2 regions of the Staphylococcus carnosus genome follow, and region 2 is predicted to be linked to the other one. Evidence: predicted binding sites of a transcription regulator. Region 2 holds the regulator's gene; the other holds the start of a gene.
What was found. The regulator NrdR, encoded in region 2, represses ribonucleotide reductase genes. The targets are predictions, from matches to a motif close to AACACNATATATNGTGTT.
Positions count from the first base shown of each region.

Region 1: nrdI (class Ib ribonucleoside-diphosphate reductase assembly flavoprotein NrdI) is a predicted target of NrdR. The motif match lies at 4,221-4,238, and genes of this name have one in related genera.

Region 1 is NZ_UHCT01000001.1:2,174,061-2,181,493, forward strand. Features, by position in the region: gene DYE31_RS10585 (ABC transporter permease) at 1-162, opposite strand, end outside; gene nrdF (class 1b ribonucleoside-diphosphate reductase subunit beta) at 464-1,438, opposite strand; gene nrdE (class 1b ribonucleoside-diphosphate reductase subunit alpha) at 1,577-3,682, opposite strand; gene nrdI (class Ib ribonucleoside-diphosphate reductase assembly flavoprotein NrdI) at 3,654-4,046, opposite strand; gene DYE31_RS10605 (DMT family transporter) at 4,927-5,817, shown strand; gene queF (preQ(1) synthase) at 5,820-6,323, shown strand; gene DYE31_RS10615 (peptide MFS transporter) at 6,488-7,433, shown strand, end outside.
Region 2 is NZ_UHCT01000001.1:1,262,973-1,270,405, reverse strand. Features, by position in the region: gene DYE31_RS06075 (amino acid permease) at 1-312, opposite strand, end outside; lysine riboswitch at 406-580, opposite strand; gene thrS (threonine--tRNA ligase) at 640-2,583, opposite strand; gene dnaI (primosomal protein DnaI) at 2,906-3,829, opposite strand; gene DYE31_RS06060 (replication initiation and membrane attachment family protein) at 3,826-5,247, opposite strand; gene nrdR (transcriptional regulator NrdR) at 5,250-5,723, opposite strand; gene DYE31_RS06050 (glyceraldehyde-3-phosphate dehydrogenase) at 5,877-6,899, opposite strand; gene coaE (dephospho-CoA kinase) at 7,056-7,433, opposite strand, start outside.

The sequences.
Region 1 (7,433 bases), 910 kb from region 2:
AATAATAATACTGACTGTTCGAGGAATACGACTTGAAAAAAGTATATTACGCTGTTCTGCTGAAAGATGAAAAATATCTGATAACCCGAGTTGGCTGACGCCTATAAATAAAGATAAGATGCTTAAGACAATAAAAATAAAGAATAGTACGGGTCCACGCATCAGCTGCCTGATAATCATAATTTGCTTGAGTCCTTTCTACTGTTGTGTTGAATATGATTACCCTCAACTGTTATGAAACTGATAATCATTATCACTTAATATCTATCGTATCATGGAAAAATTTTTTGGCAATAGCTTTTTAGATTTTCAATTTTTTCATTCATAAATTAAGATTAAATATGCAAAGTTTTATGTATTTTGCTTACCAAAATGTAAATAATCTCTAAATATAAAAAAGCGTTGAATCTAACTGTAATTCATTTCAGTCAGATCCAACGCTTTTCAGATTAATCTATATTATTTATTTTTCGTCATCAAAGATAAAGTCTTCATCTTGTAAAGCTTCAACATTTAAAGCTAATGTATAGCCATCACCTTTAACTGAGAAGAAGTCATGGTTTTTTGTAGAAGTATCTAGGGCATTTTCAATAATCGGATTGAATTCACGTTCTTCAAAGTATGGTTCAAATCCTAAGTTTGAAAGTGCTTTATTGCCATTATAACGTACATAATTCAATACATCTTCTGCTAAACCGATGTCATCGTAAAGTTTATGAGTATAAGATACTTCATTTTTGTATAACTCTTCTAAAAGTTTATACATATGTTGGTCAGCACGTTGTTTTTCATTTTCAGAAAGTTCGTTGCGTAAGTGCTGTGCATCTAAACCAGTAAACACACCATGAATAGACTCATCAAGTAAGATTTTACGGATAATTTCACCAGATGTTGTCATACGGCCTTGTCCAGCAAGGTATAAAGGATAGTAGAATCCAGAATAGAATAAGAATGTTTCTAAGAATACACTTGAAACACGTGCAATATATTGATCATAAACTGAAGCTTCCTTAGCCCAAAGTTTATGATAATTGCCGACAATCTTATCTGATTTAAACTTCAAATGCGGTTCTTCTAGAACCCATGTATCTAATAAATAGTTTGTTTCACTAGATGGTAGCAATGTTGTGAAAATATGAGAATAACTTTTAGCGTGAATTTGTTCCATCATTGCCATAAATGAATAAACTGCTTTTTTACGTAAATCTTTAGTATGAAGCATAATTAATGGCATACCATCATCAGCTTGGTGAGTATCTAATCCAGTTAATCCTGCTAATGCTTTTTTAAATGTATCTTGTTCTTCAGGTGTTAAAGTTTTCCAGCTTGCAATATCTTTAGAGACTTTAAATTCTGTTTCCACCCACATTTGGGAAATATTTTGTCTCCAAAACATATTTGTCATATCTTCTTGCGTGTTCCAATTGACAGCAATCATCAAAGTGCATTCTCCATTCTTCTATAAATTTTATTAGTTTCTCTTTATGTGCTTAAATATGGGACCATTTACACATCTACTGTCATCGTGCAAAGGTCCCGCTTTTACTATTAATACAACTTGTTCATATTTATATGATTAAATTGCGCAGCTTGTACACTCATCTACGCTCAATAACTTATTACGTGTATAATAAAGAGATTTTAATCCTTTATGATGCGCATAAACATATAGACGTGACAATTCACGTGTAGATATTTCTGAATTTACATATAGAATTGTTGAAATTCCTTGATCGACATGTTGTTGGATTGTTGCTACTAAATCAATTAAACGCATTTGATCTGTGTTAAATGCTGATTTGTAATACCACATTGTTTGCGGTGATAAGAATGGCATCGGATAAAATGTTTCTGAGTTGCCATAAGTACGGCGTTCAATTTGATCAACAATCGGCATAACTGAACTTGTTGCATTCTGAACGTAAGAAATACTTTGAGTTGGCGCAATCGCTAAGCGATATGCATGGTATAACCCATATTCTTTAACATCTTTTTCTAATGTTTTCCAATCTTCAGCTGTCGGAATTTCTAATCCTTCAAATAAAGATTTAACTTTTTCATATTCAGGAACAATGTCAGCTTGCGTATATTTTTCGAAATATTTTCCGCTTGCATAGTCTGATTTATCAAAGTCTTGATAAGCTTGGCCACGTTCTTTTGCAGTTTGCATTGAACGTTCAATTGAATAATAGTTCATTGTCATAAAGAATATATTCGCAAAATCTTTTGCTTCTTCAGACTCATAACCAATTTGATTTTTAGCAAGATAACCATGCAAATTCATAACACCAAGACCTACTGAGTGCAGCTCACTATTAGCTTTGCGCACACCCGGAGCATTTTGGATATTTGCTTCATCACTTACAACTGTTAAAGCATCCATACCAGTATGCACTGAATCTCTGAATTTACCGGATTCCATTACATTTACAATATTTAATGAACCTAAGTTACATGAAATATCACGTTTAATTTCATCTTCAATACCGTAATCATTAATAACTGATGTTTCTTGTAATTGGAAAATCTCAGTACATAAGTTACTCATTTTAATTTGACCGATATTAGAGTTAGCATGTACTTTGTTCGCATTATCTTTAAACATTAAATAAGGATAACCTGATTGCAATTGTGTTTGCGCAATTGTATTTAACATTTCACGTGCATCTTTTTTATGTTTTAAAATATTAGGGTTTTTAACCATATCATCGTAATATTTATCCAAATCAATATCATCCAATGTTACACCATATTCGTTATAAACAGTATGTGGTGCAAACATATAGAAGTCTTCACCGTTTTTAGCAAGTTCAAAGAATTTAGCAGGTACAATTAAACCAGTAGAGATTGTTGATAAACGGATATCTTCATCAGCATTAACCTTTTTAGTATCTAAGAATTCTTCAACATCATAATGGAAGATATTCAAATATACTGCACCAGCACCAGGTCTTTGACCAAGTTGATCTGCGTAACTGAATCCGCCTTCTAAAGACTTAGCTACCGGTAATACACCTTTGGCAACACCTTTGATACCTTTGATAGCTTCGCCGCGTGCACGAAGTTTTGATAGGTTGATTGCTACACCACCACCGATTTTACTCAACTGTTTTGCTGTTGAATCGATAAAGTTGATTGAATTCAAACTATCATCTACTTCTAATAAGAAACATGACACTAGTTCGCCTCGGCGGGCACGACCAGCATTTAAAAATGTTGGAGTAGCAGGTTGGTAACGCTGCTCAATCATAGATGAAATAAATTGGCGCGCTTGTTCTTTATCACCATCAGCTAAATAAAGTGATACGATAGTTACGTGTTGTGAATAATCTTCTAAATATTGTTTTTTATCATTTGTTTTAAGTGCATAGTCTTTGAAAAATTTACTTGCAGACATATAGCTGGCAAATTTGAAAGGAATACTACGTGCAAAATCTGTTAACTCTTTCAAGTCTTCTTCGCTGTATTGCGCAAATACGTCTACATAGAAATCATTATCGACAAGATAGTGCAAACGTTCAATTTCACTATCGAAATAAATAGTGTGATCTTTAATCTCTTCAAGATAAACCGCTAGCGCTTCTTGGTCTTTTTCTAAGCTGAAAAAGCCATCTTCTTTACGCTTTGTTACCTCATTATTTAATTCAATATGATTATATTGCTTTTCGTTCATTGTCTTCATAAAAATGCCCCACCTTATCTTTAAACTCTTCAACGTCTTTTTTTGTTCCTTGTACTTCAAATTTCATTAAAAGCGGCACCATATAATCTTTAGATATTGTATCGCTGGCTTTCGCAAAATTTTGTCCCCAATTACGATTACCGCTTCCAACTACTCCTCTGATCATTGTGCCGTTATGTCGCAAGAATGTCTGCACAACATCTGGTACTTCTCCAAAACCAATGGTACTAGTGACCAATATATAAGGCTCATCTATGCGTACTTCCGCACAGTTATCATTTGTAATCTCTAAGGTGTTTTCAAATCCTGATCTTGCGATAAAGCGTCTTACGTTTCCTGTGAATGAGAAATAAACTACCTTCATTGAATCACCCGCTTTCTTAAAAAGAACGCGCCATTCTTCATCTCCATAGATTAGGCAGAAGCCATAAATAAAAAACATGACAAGCTGTCTGATTACTATTGTTGTTTCATGAATGAGACCTTGTGCCTGCTGCATGTTTGCAATTTATTACGATATTAGAATGCACTTTTCTATAACACTACATATTGTGGTTTCTTAATTTACGAGTTACATCTGCTTGATTGTAAGCTTATTAATTTTTCATGTTCTAAATTGAACGCAATTACAAGAATACCAACGAGCTTAAACTGCTTTCAACCATTAATTACACTTTAATCATGAATTAATCGCTTAAATGTTACTTTGTACTTTCAAAATAATGAAGTGTGAAATTGCTTTAAAATAGTTAATTTTAAATTTAGCGATTTCTAACTCAACCACAACATATAGTGTTAGATTTCGTTCTTCAATACTATATTATGTGATTCATTATACCTAACACACTTTGTAATTTCAAAGAGAATCACTGTCCAAAAATTTATTTTAAATTGTCATAATCGATGTAATAAGCGCCACATCTATCGTTCAAGAACAAAACTTTTTTAAAAAAAGTGCTTAAAATAAATAATTGTAGTTTTACCCTTGATTTTTTAAAAAATTATGCACTTCTTGTAAAATCAAGCCTTCTCGAAATATGGGTCTGATAGGCTTGATGCAACTCTTTTAAAATCCATAAGTATTAACATTTCAAATTGAGGAAGAATTCATCCAACTAAACAGAACATATGTTCGATTAAATTATATCGATTCTTTGAAAGAATTGCAAGGTCTTATAGCCACGTCAATTTGAATTATGCTAAGATGATATACGTTAAGTTTTGGAGAAAGTAGAGGCGAAAATATGGATCCCAAAATAAAAGGCATCATTGCAATCCTCATTTCAGCAATCGGTTTCAGCTTTATGTCGCTATTTTTCAGACTTTCAGGAGATTTACCTGTCTTTCAGAAGTCATTAGCACGTAATTTAGTTGCAATGTTGATTCCTTTATATTTCTTATATAAATATAAACAACCCATGTTTGGTAAATTGAGCAGCCAACCCTTGTTGATTACCCGTTCTACTCTTGGATTAGTCGGTGTCTTATTAAATATTTATGCCATAGATCATATGTTATTAAGCGATGCCGATACGTTAATGAAATTAAATCCTTTCTGGACAATTTTATTAAGTTTGGTCTTTTTACATGAGAAAGTACGTAAATATCAAGTTACCGCTATGGTAGTAGCGATTATCGGAATGTTGTTTGTTGTGCAACCTCAATTCTCATCAGCTATGATACCTGCAATCGGCGGTTTATTCTCAGGAATTTTTGCTGCTGCTGCTTATACGTGTGTTCGTGCATTAAGTACACGTGAAGCACCTTATACAATCGTGTTTTATTTTTCATTCTTCTCGATTGTTGCGTTAATTCCGTTTGTAATATTCACATATGAACCTATGTCAGGTATGCAAATTATATACTTAATTGGTGCGGGTTTATCTGCAGCAGTCGGCCAAATTGGTATTACACTCGCTTATAGTTATGCTCCAGCACGTGATATATCAATATTCACTTATGCATCTATTATTTTTACTGCCATTATGGGGATTGTTATTTTTGGAGAATCACCAGATTTATATGCAACACTTGGTTACGTTATTATTATCAGCGCAAGTTATTATATGTTTGAAAAAGCACGTCGGCAAGGACGAAAAAATAAGCCTGCGCGTGCACATAAAGGAGGAAATTAATAGTGTCAAATGAAGGACGCAAAAAAGAAGAATTAGAAGATATTACGTTATTAGGAAATCAAAATAATACGTATAACTTTGATTATAGACCTGATGTTTTAGAAACATTCGAAAATAAACATCAAGGAAGAGATTACTTTGTGAAATTTAATTGTCCTGAGTTCACATCACTCTGCCCTATCACTGGACAACCTGATTTTGCGACAATTTATATTTCTTATATCCCAAATATAAAAATGGTAGAATCTAAATCATTAAAACTTTATCTGTTCAGTTTCAGAAACCACGGCGATTTCCATGAAGATTGTATGAATATTATTATGAATGATTTGATCGATTTAATGGATCCTCACTATATTGAAGTCTGGGGAAAATTCACACCGCGTGGTGGTATTTCAATCGATCCTTATACAAATTACGGACGTCCAGATTCTAAGTATGAACAAATGGCTGAATACCGTATGATGAATCACGATTTATATCCAGAAACAATTGATAATCGCTGATAGAAATTAGAGTGTCCGTTTCGGGCGCTCTTTTTTATTAATTAAATAATATTCTACCTTTAGTGTAATAAACATATATAATAATATTAAACAATTTTCAGAATTTTCTTGTATATTTTTCCTCGATAGCTTAAAATTATTTTTAAGCGGTTAGGGGGAAAATTATGAATAAAAAACAATACACGCGCGAAGAGGTTGTCAATAGCATCCCACGTACAGGCTTCTTCGGACATCCTAAAGGACTTAGCACATTATTCTTCACTGAATTTTGGGAGAGATTCAGTTACTATGGTATGAAAGCCATTTTAGTTTACTACCTTTACTATTCAGTCGCTAAAGGCGGCTTCGGATTAGATGAATCTGTTGCGATGCAAATCGTAGCATTATACGGCACATTAATTTATATGTCTGGTGTAATCGGCGGTTGGATAGCTGATCGGATAACTGGTACGCAAAATGCCGTATTCTTCGGTGGAATATTTATAATGTTCGGTCATATTATTTTAAGTTTACCAGGTAGTTTAACAGCTGTAATGATTGCATTATTGCTATTAATCATCGGTACAGGTTTATTAAAACCTAACATTTCAACAACTGTCGGAGAATTATACGAAAAAAATGATCCTCGTGTAGACTCAGCTTTTACAATCTTCTACATGGGTATTAACGCAGGTGCTTTATTATCACCTCTTATTACAGGTTACTTACAAACTCGTGTCGGTTTCCACGCAGGATTCGCTACTGCAGCAATAGGTATGTTTATCGGACTCGTTCTTTATTGGACTAAACGTAAAAAGTATTTGAATTTAGCTGGTTTAACAGTACATAACCCAATGACAAAAAGTGATGTAAAGAAATTTTCGCTTATCACAATAATTGTTGTAGTGGCATTTGTACTTTATCTTGTTATCTTGAAAGCTTTTAATGCATTAACTATCGAAAACTTCAGCTTACTTGTCACTATTCTTGGTATTGCGTTACCAGTATACATTGTGACACGTATGTTAATGAGTAAAGAAGCAACGCCAGAAGAAAAATCACGTGTACGTAGTTATATTCCATTATATATTACGTCAGTGGCATTCTGGATGATTCAAGAACAAGGATCAA
Region 2 (7,433 bases):
CCAGTTAAACCAATAGTTCCATCCTAATGCAAATCCAAGTGAAGGATCGACAAATCGTGTTGCGTACGTACTAAATGAACCTGAAACAGGTAAATACGTAGCCATTTCTCCTAATGATGTCATTAAGAAGAATACCATTATACCAATAATCGCATATGCCAGCAGCGCCCCTAAAGGCCCTGCATCATGAATTGCGCCGCCAGAAGTAACGAATAAACCTGTTCCGATACAACCGCCTATCGCAATCATGGAAATATGACGATCTTTCAGGCCTCTTTGGATGCCTGCATCTTGACTACTTTTATTTTCCATAAACGTATCCTTTCTTAGGATTAGAGGCTTGCAATTAAATAAAAAAACAATGGTTGCAATTCCAAGATATGCAACCATTGTTCGACTTTATAAATATACGGTAGCACATCACATTATGTGACAGTCCAGCTCCTATTCGGAAACTGTCCCAATATACAATAGTTATGGTTATTATATATTTCGGCATCTTTGCCTTTGACTCATTCAACATTCGCTCCATAAAGCTTCTGACAAGTTAATTATCAAAGATGCAACCTCTAACACTTTTTTTTAATATTTATTCAACTACATTGTAATATACCTTAAACAATCATATATTTCAAGGTCTTAATTTTGTCTTTGTTTTTTTAAACGAATTTCATCTACTAAATTCCAGATAAATTCATCTTTTTCTACAGTTTCTTGATCTTTTGAACCATATTTTCTTACATTTACTTCATTGTTTTCAATCTCTTTATCACCAATTACAAGTTGATAAGGTATTTTATGCATTTGTGCTTCACGGATTTTGTATCCCATTTTTTCGTTACGATCATCAATTTCTACACGTACACCTTGAGATTTCAATTCATCTTGAATTTGTCTTGCATAATCATAATGCAAATCAACATTAACAGGGATGATTTCAACTTGTTTTGGCGCTAACCAAGTTGGAAAAGCACCTTTTGTTTCTTCAGTTAAGAATGCAACAAAACGCTCCATAGTAGAAACTACACCACGGTGAATAACTACAGGACGATGTTCTTCACCATCTTTACCAATGTAAGCAAGGTCAAATCTTTCAGGTAATAAGAAGTCAAGTTGTGCTGTTGATAAAGTTTCTTCTTTACCCATTGCAGTTTTAACTTGTACATCAAGTTTAGGGCCGTAGAAAGCTGCTTCACCAATTGCTTCTTCATATGGCAAGCCCATTTCATCAACTGCTTCTTTCAACATTGATTCTGCTCTTTCCCACATTTCATCATCGTCAAAGTATTTTTCTTTATCTTCAGGATCACGATAACTTAATCGGAAACTGTAATTTTCAAAACCAAAGTCTTCATATACATCAAGAATCAATTCAACAACACGTTTGAATTCTTCTTTAATTTGATCCGGTCTTACAAAGATATGAGAGTCATTCAAAGTCATACCGCGGACACGTTGAAGTCCAGATACAGCACCACTTGCTTCATAACGATGCATTGTACCTAATTCTGCAATACGAATTGGCAATTCTCTATAAGAATGAGGTTTATTTTTATAAATCATCATATGGTGCGGACAGTTCATAGGTCTAAGTACCATTTCTTCTGTTTCGTCTAATTTCATTGGTGGGAACATGTCATCTTGATAGTGATCCCAGTGTCCAGATGTTTTATAAAGTTCTACATTGGCCATTACAGGAGTATAAACATGGTCATAACCTAGTGCAACTTCTTTATCAACAATATAACGTTCGATTTCACGACGAATTGTTGCACCGTTTGGCAACCATAGTGGTAAACCAGCACCAACAAGTTGGCTATTCATAAACAAGTCTAATTCTTTACCGATTTTACGGTGATCGCGTTCTTTTCGTTCTTCCAACATTTTCAAGTGTGCTTTCAAATCTTTTTTATCGAAGAAAGCAGTACCGTAAATACGTTGCAGCATTTTATTATTGCTGTCGCCTCTCCAGTAAGCACCTGCAGTTGATAATAATTTAAATTCTTTAATTTTAGAAGTTGATGGCACATGTACTCCACGGCATAAATCAGTAAATTCACCTTGTGAATATAATGTCACTGACTCATCTTCAGGAATCGCATCAATTAATTCTAATTTATAAGGATCATCTTTAAAGAATTCCTTTGCTTCTTCACGACTCACTACTTTACGTTCAATTTTATAATTTTCATTCACAATTTGTTTCATTGTTTTTTCGATTTCAGGGAAATCATCAGAAGAAATTTTAACATCTGTATCAAAGTCATAATAGAAGCCGCCATCAATAACTGGTCCAACTCCGAATTTAACATCCCCATACAAACGTTTTAATGCTTGTGCCATTAAATGAGCAGTAGAATGACGTAAAACTTCTAGTGCTTCATCACTGCCCGGTGTCACAATCTCAATTGATCCATCTTCTTCTAATGGACGAGTTAAATCCACCATTTTGTCATTGAATTTACCAGCCACGGCTTTTTTACGAAGTCCTGGACTGATTGATTGAGCAATTTCCTCAGTAGTAATTCCTTTATCAAACTCTGTACTGTTTCCGTCTGGGAAAGTAATATTGATTTTATCCATTCATAAACGCCTCCAATATATAATCCTCTACGTAAAAACAAAAAAACCTCCTCCCTAATAAAGGGACGAGGTTATCGCGATACCACCCTAGTTCAGATAAAAACATGATTCCCACATGAATTTATCTATCTCTGCATAAGATAACGGTCTTGAGCCGGATATTCATTACGAATATCGATATCAACGAGGGAGTAACAAATTACGATGATAACTGTATTCTCATCAACAACAGTTTTCTGTGTACCAAGAAGCAATCTATCTTATCCTCGATTTTTTACGTTAATTCAGATTTATCTTTATTATAACTCATTTTTTCAAAATTTCAATCGTCACGATAGTTCTCTCCAACAAGTTCATACGGTGTTGCTAAAGATTTAATACGCTCCATAATTCTAGCAGCTTTGGTCTCTTCTGCACCGTTGCGTGTAATAGAAAGATGATGTTCAAGTGCATTAAAATCTAAGTTCGAGCTGAACAATGTCGGAAGTTCATGCACCATACGATAGTGAAGTAATGGACCGATGACTTCATCTCTTACCCACGGTGTCACTTCTTCTGCACCAATGTCATCTAACATTAATATGTTGGCTTCTCTGATTCGTTGTAATTTCTTTTCATATGAACCATCTTTAAAGCCATTTTTTAAAGTACGAATAAACTCTGGTAAATAAACAATGGTTGAAGGTATTTTCTTTGATTTCAATTGATTCGCAATTGCGCCTAAAATAAAGGACTTCCCTGTCCCAAAAGATCCATATAGATATAAACCTTTTACATTTTCCTTTTCTGCAATTACATCTTTACAAAACTTATCAGCAACCATCGCAACATTTAATCTATCACGTTTGTCCATATAAATATCTTTTAATTTAGCATTCAATGTATCTCGCTGCATATGATGTGATGTAATAAGATGTGCTTCTCGTTGAGCTTCATCATGTTTAATTTTACAAGGACAAGGTAAATATTTGATTTTAATACGGTCGTTTTCAATATAAAGTTCTGGCACATGCCCTTTAACAAAATTCGGGCAGTCTGCAAAATCATGACCATCATAATGTTTTTGCTGGTCTTTGTATTCTTGTAAAATGTTCAAATCTTCATCAATCATTCGATTCGTTAATTCTGATTGATGCGTTTCTAAAAATTGTTTTACATCTGGATCGTTAATAACATCTTTCTTGATTTTTTCAAATCGCTTTTGAAAATCAGGAGATGTCTGCATTATATTACTGAACCGCTTCATTCGTCATCCTCCTTCCATGTTTCATTTAAATGTTTTAAAAACTCCGCTCTATCTTGAGCTAAACTTTGATCGCCAGAATCGGTTTGCGGTTTATTTTGTTTGCCGCGTCTTTTTTTATGATCTCCTCTAATCAGCCATTCTGGAGTAATTTCTTTTGATGCAACTTGCTGACCATAATTCTTAAAGTTGCGTTGGTTATTGTTTTGTTTGGTTTTACGTTGTTTTTCCGCTTTTTTCATTTCTTTTACGTGATGATACGCTTGTTCAGCTGATGCCAATTCTTTCTTTTTCCAATTAGATGCAATTTCTTGAATATAAGATTTCGGCAACTGCATATCATTATTCAACATCACATATTGCAATAATATATTAATAACACCGAACGGCAATTGTTCCCTTACCATCAAATCTTCAATCATATATTTTTGTTTCAATGTAGGTTCGGATTTTGACCAGCTTGCTAGCATATCAATCGGGCTCGTTGAATCCATTAATTCAAACCAGCTTTCAAACTCTTCAGGAGTTTGCGGGGCTTGGGTTAATTCAACAACTTCTTGTTTTTGCACTGGAGAAGGTTGTATATCAACTTTAGATTCTAAAGCCGGCAATTGATTCTCATGTTCTATAGCATAGAAAGAGCGAGCTTGTTTTCTTAATTCTTCATAAGAAATGCGTTGTCCGCTTGTTAATGATTTTAAAATCAACCCTTTCATGCCTTCTGGAGTAATACCATATAAAACGGCAAGCTGAGTAATCAGACCTTTTGCTTGTTCTTCGACAATTTCTGAACTGACAAAATGATTGCTTAATAGTTGATACAGCGTTTCAAAATCAAAATGGACTCTATCTAAATTAATCCCTTTATAAGAAGCAGTTTGAGGGATATCATTTTTTTGAATCGCATCAAAAGCTTGATTAGGTACTTTAAACACATCAGTAAAGTTGCGAGTCACTTCTTGATAATTGCTTAAATCCATTTGTTGTCGCTCAAAATAATGTTTTAATTCTTGAAAACGTTTTTTATCCACTTCTTTATAAAGATAAACAGAAAGCATAGGATCATTGAAAAATTGCTTAGGTGTCGGCGGTTGAATCAATTCGTACACAAAATGAGAGTTTTCTTTTCCATGTTTAACATAAGTTTTAATTAATCCAATAGCTTCAAGCCGATTCATTTCTTCACGAAAATCCCCAAGATTAATTTTCAATTCGCTCATAATAACGTAATGACTGGTTGAATGATTAACGCTTGAGTTTGCAAATTGTGATAAGTAATGATAAACACCTATGGCTTGTGTTCCAATTAAAGGTGTAATCAATCGATTCAATACTTCTAATTGTGTAACTGAAAGTTTATCAGGTTGAAATACATTAAACGGATCTTGCGGTCGAATACCAAAATCATCTTGATTGAACATACTTAATTGTCACTCCGTTTATTCTTTTCTTGCAAAATACCTTGCATAGATTCGAGCAACTGATCAACATCTTTAAACTCCTTATAGACTGAGGCGAAACGTACATACGATACTTGATCGACATGCATCAGTAGATTCATAACATGTTTCCCTATTTCTCGTGAAGATACTTCCGCTTGGCCTTCATCACGCAAGCGCCATTCAACTTTATTTGTAATATCTTCTAATTGCTGATAACCGACCGGACGTTTTTCACATGAACGAACTAGCCCATTTAAAATCTTTTCTCTTAAAAACTGTTCGCGTGTTCCATCTTTTTTAACAACAATCAATGGACTCATCTCTATATGTTCAAATGTTGTAAAACGTGTGCCGCAATTTTCACATTCCCGGCGTCTGCGAATTGCATTTGCTTCGTCAGCATGTCTGGAATCAACTACACGAGAATGCGTCGAATTACATTTTGGGCATTTCATTCATTTTCACCTCTCACATTAATTATGCCTATTATACTATAATCTTTCTTCACACAAAAGAAAGCGAAACATTTCTGATTTATTACATAAAAAACCAGCCGACTGGAGCCCTACTTCCAATCAGCTGGTGAAAATATATTTGAATATGTGTAATTATGCTGTTGCTTTTTCTTTAGCATTTAATAATTCGCCAATTTGTACTGCAATGTCTACAACGCGGTTTGAATAACCCCATTCGTTGTCATACCATGCAATAACTTTTACTTTTTTATCATCCATAACTAAAGTTGACATTGAATCAACAATTGCTGAGTTAGGATTTGTATTGAAGTCAACTGAAACTAATGGTTCGTCAGAAACAGCTAAAACACCGTCTAAATCTGCATCTTCAAAGGCTTTATTCACTTCTTCAGCTGTTACATCTTTCTTCAAATCTACAACTAAGTCAACTAGTGAAACGTTTTTAGTTGGTACACGAAGCGCCATACCATGTAATTTACCTTCTAATTCTGGTAATACTTCTTTAAGTGCTTTCGCAGCACCTGTCGAAGTTGGGATGATGCTTTCGTTGCATGAACGTGCACGACGTAAATCTTTATGAGGATTGTCAATATTTTTTTGATCATTTGTAATAGCATGTACAGTTGTCATTAGGCCGTTTTCAATTCCAAAGTTATCATTTAATACTTTAGCAACTGGACCAATGCAGTTTGTAGTACATGAAGCATTACTGAAAATGTCATACTCTTCAACATCAAGGCTATCATTGTTTACGCCTTTAACAACCATTTGAACATGTCCGCCTTTTGAAGGTCCTGTCAATAATACTTTTTTAGCACCGGCATTGATATGAGCAATTGCTTTATCGCCATGGTTGAATTTACCTGTAGCTTCTATGACAATATCGATATCTAAATCTTTCCAAGGTAAGTTTTCTGGATTACGGTCTGAAACTAATTTAATATCATGACCATCGATACGAATACCATTTTCAGTAGGTACTACCTCACCATCATATTTACCATGAGTCGTATCGTATTTTACTAAATGTGCAATTGTTTCTGGGGGATAACTCGCATTAATTGCTACTACGTTTAAATCATCATTTTTAGAAGCAATACGTAATACCATACGTCCAATGCGTCCCATTCCATTAATTGCAATATTCGTTGTCATAAAAAGCACCCCTCGTTTTTATATGTGTTATACTTTATGGAATCAGTATAGCATAATAATTTAAAAATGAAAGCGTTTTACAAAAATAAACAAAAAAATTACTTATCGTAAATGATAAGTAATTTAAAGTGTGCTAAAACAAATGAAAAGGCTTACTTATTCTTCCTCTTGGTTATAGTCAGCTTGTTGGATATAACCTTCATCCATCAACAGTTGTTCTAAATTTTGTTTCAATTCTAATAGTGTACCTCTGTTGTCAATTACATGATCAGCCATGCGTCGTTTTTTATCAATAGAAATTTGGCTGTAAACTCTTGCTTTTGCCTCTTCTTGAGACAAGTCATTACGTTCCATCAATCTTTCTACTTGGATGCTTTCAGATGCATAGACCAACCAAGTTTCATCAACTGTATCTTGAAGATTATTTTCAAATAGTAATGGTATATCCATAATGACATTATAACCTTCGCTTAAATATTGCTCTTTTTGTTCATCCATAATTTCTCTGACAATAGGATGTACAATTTGGTTAAG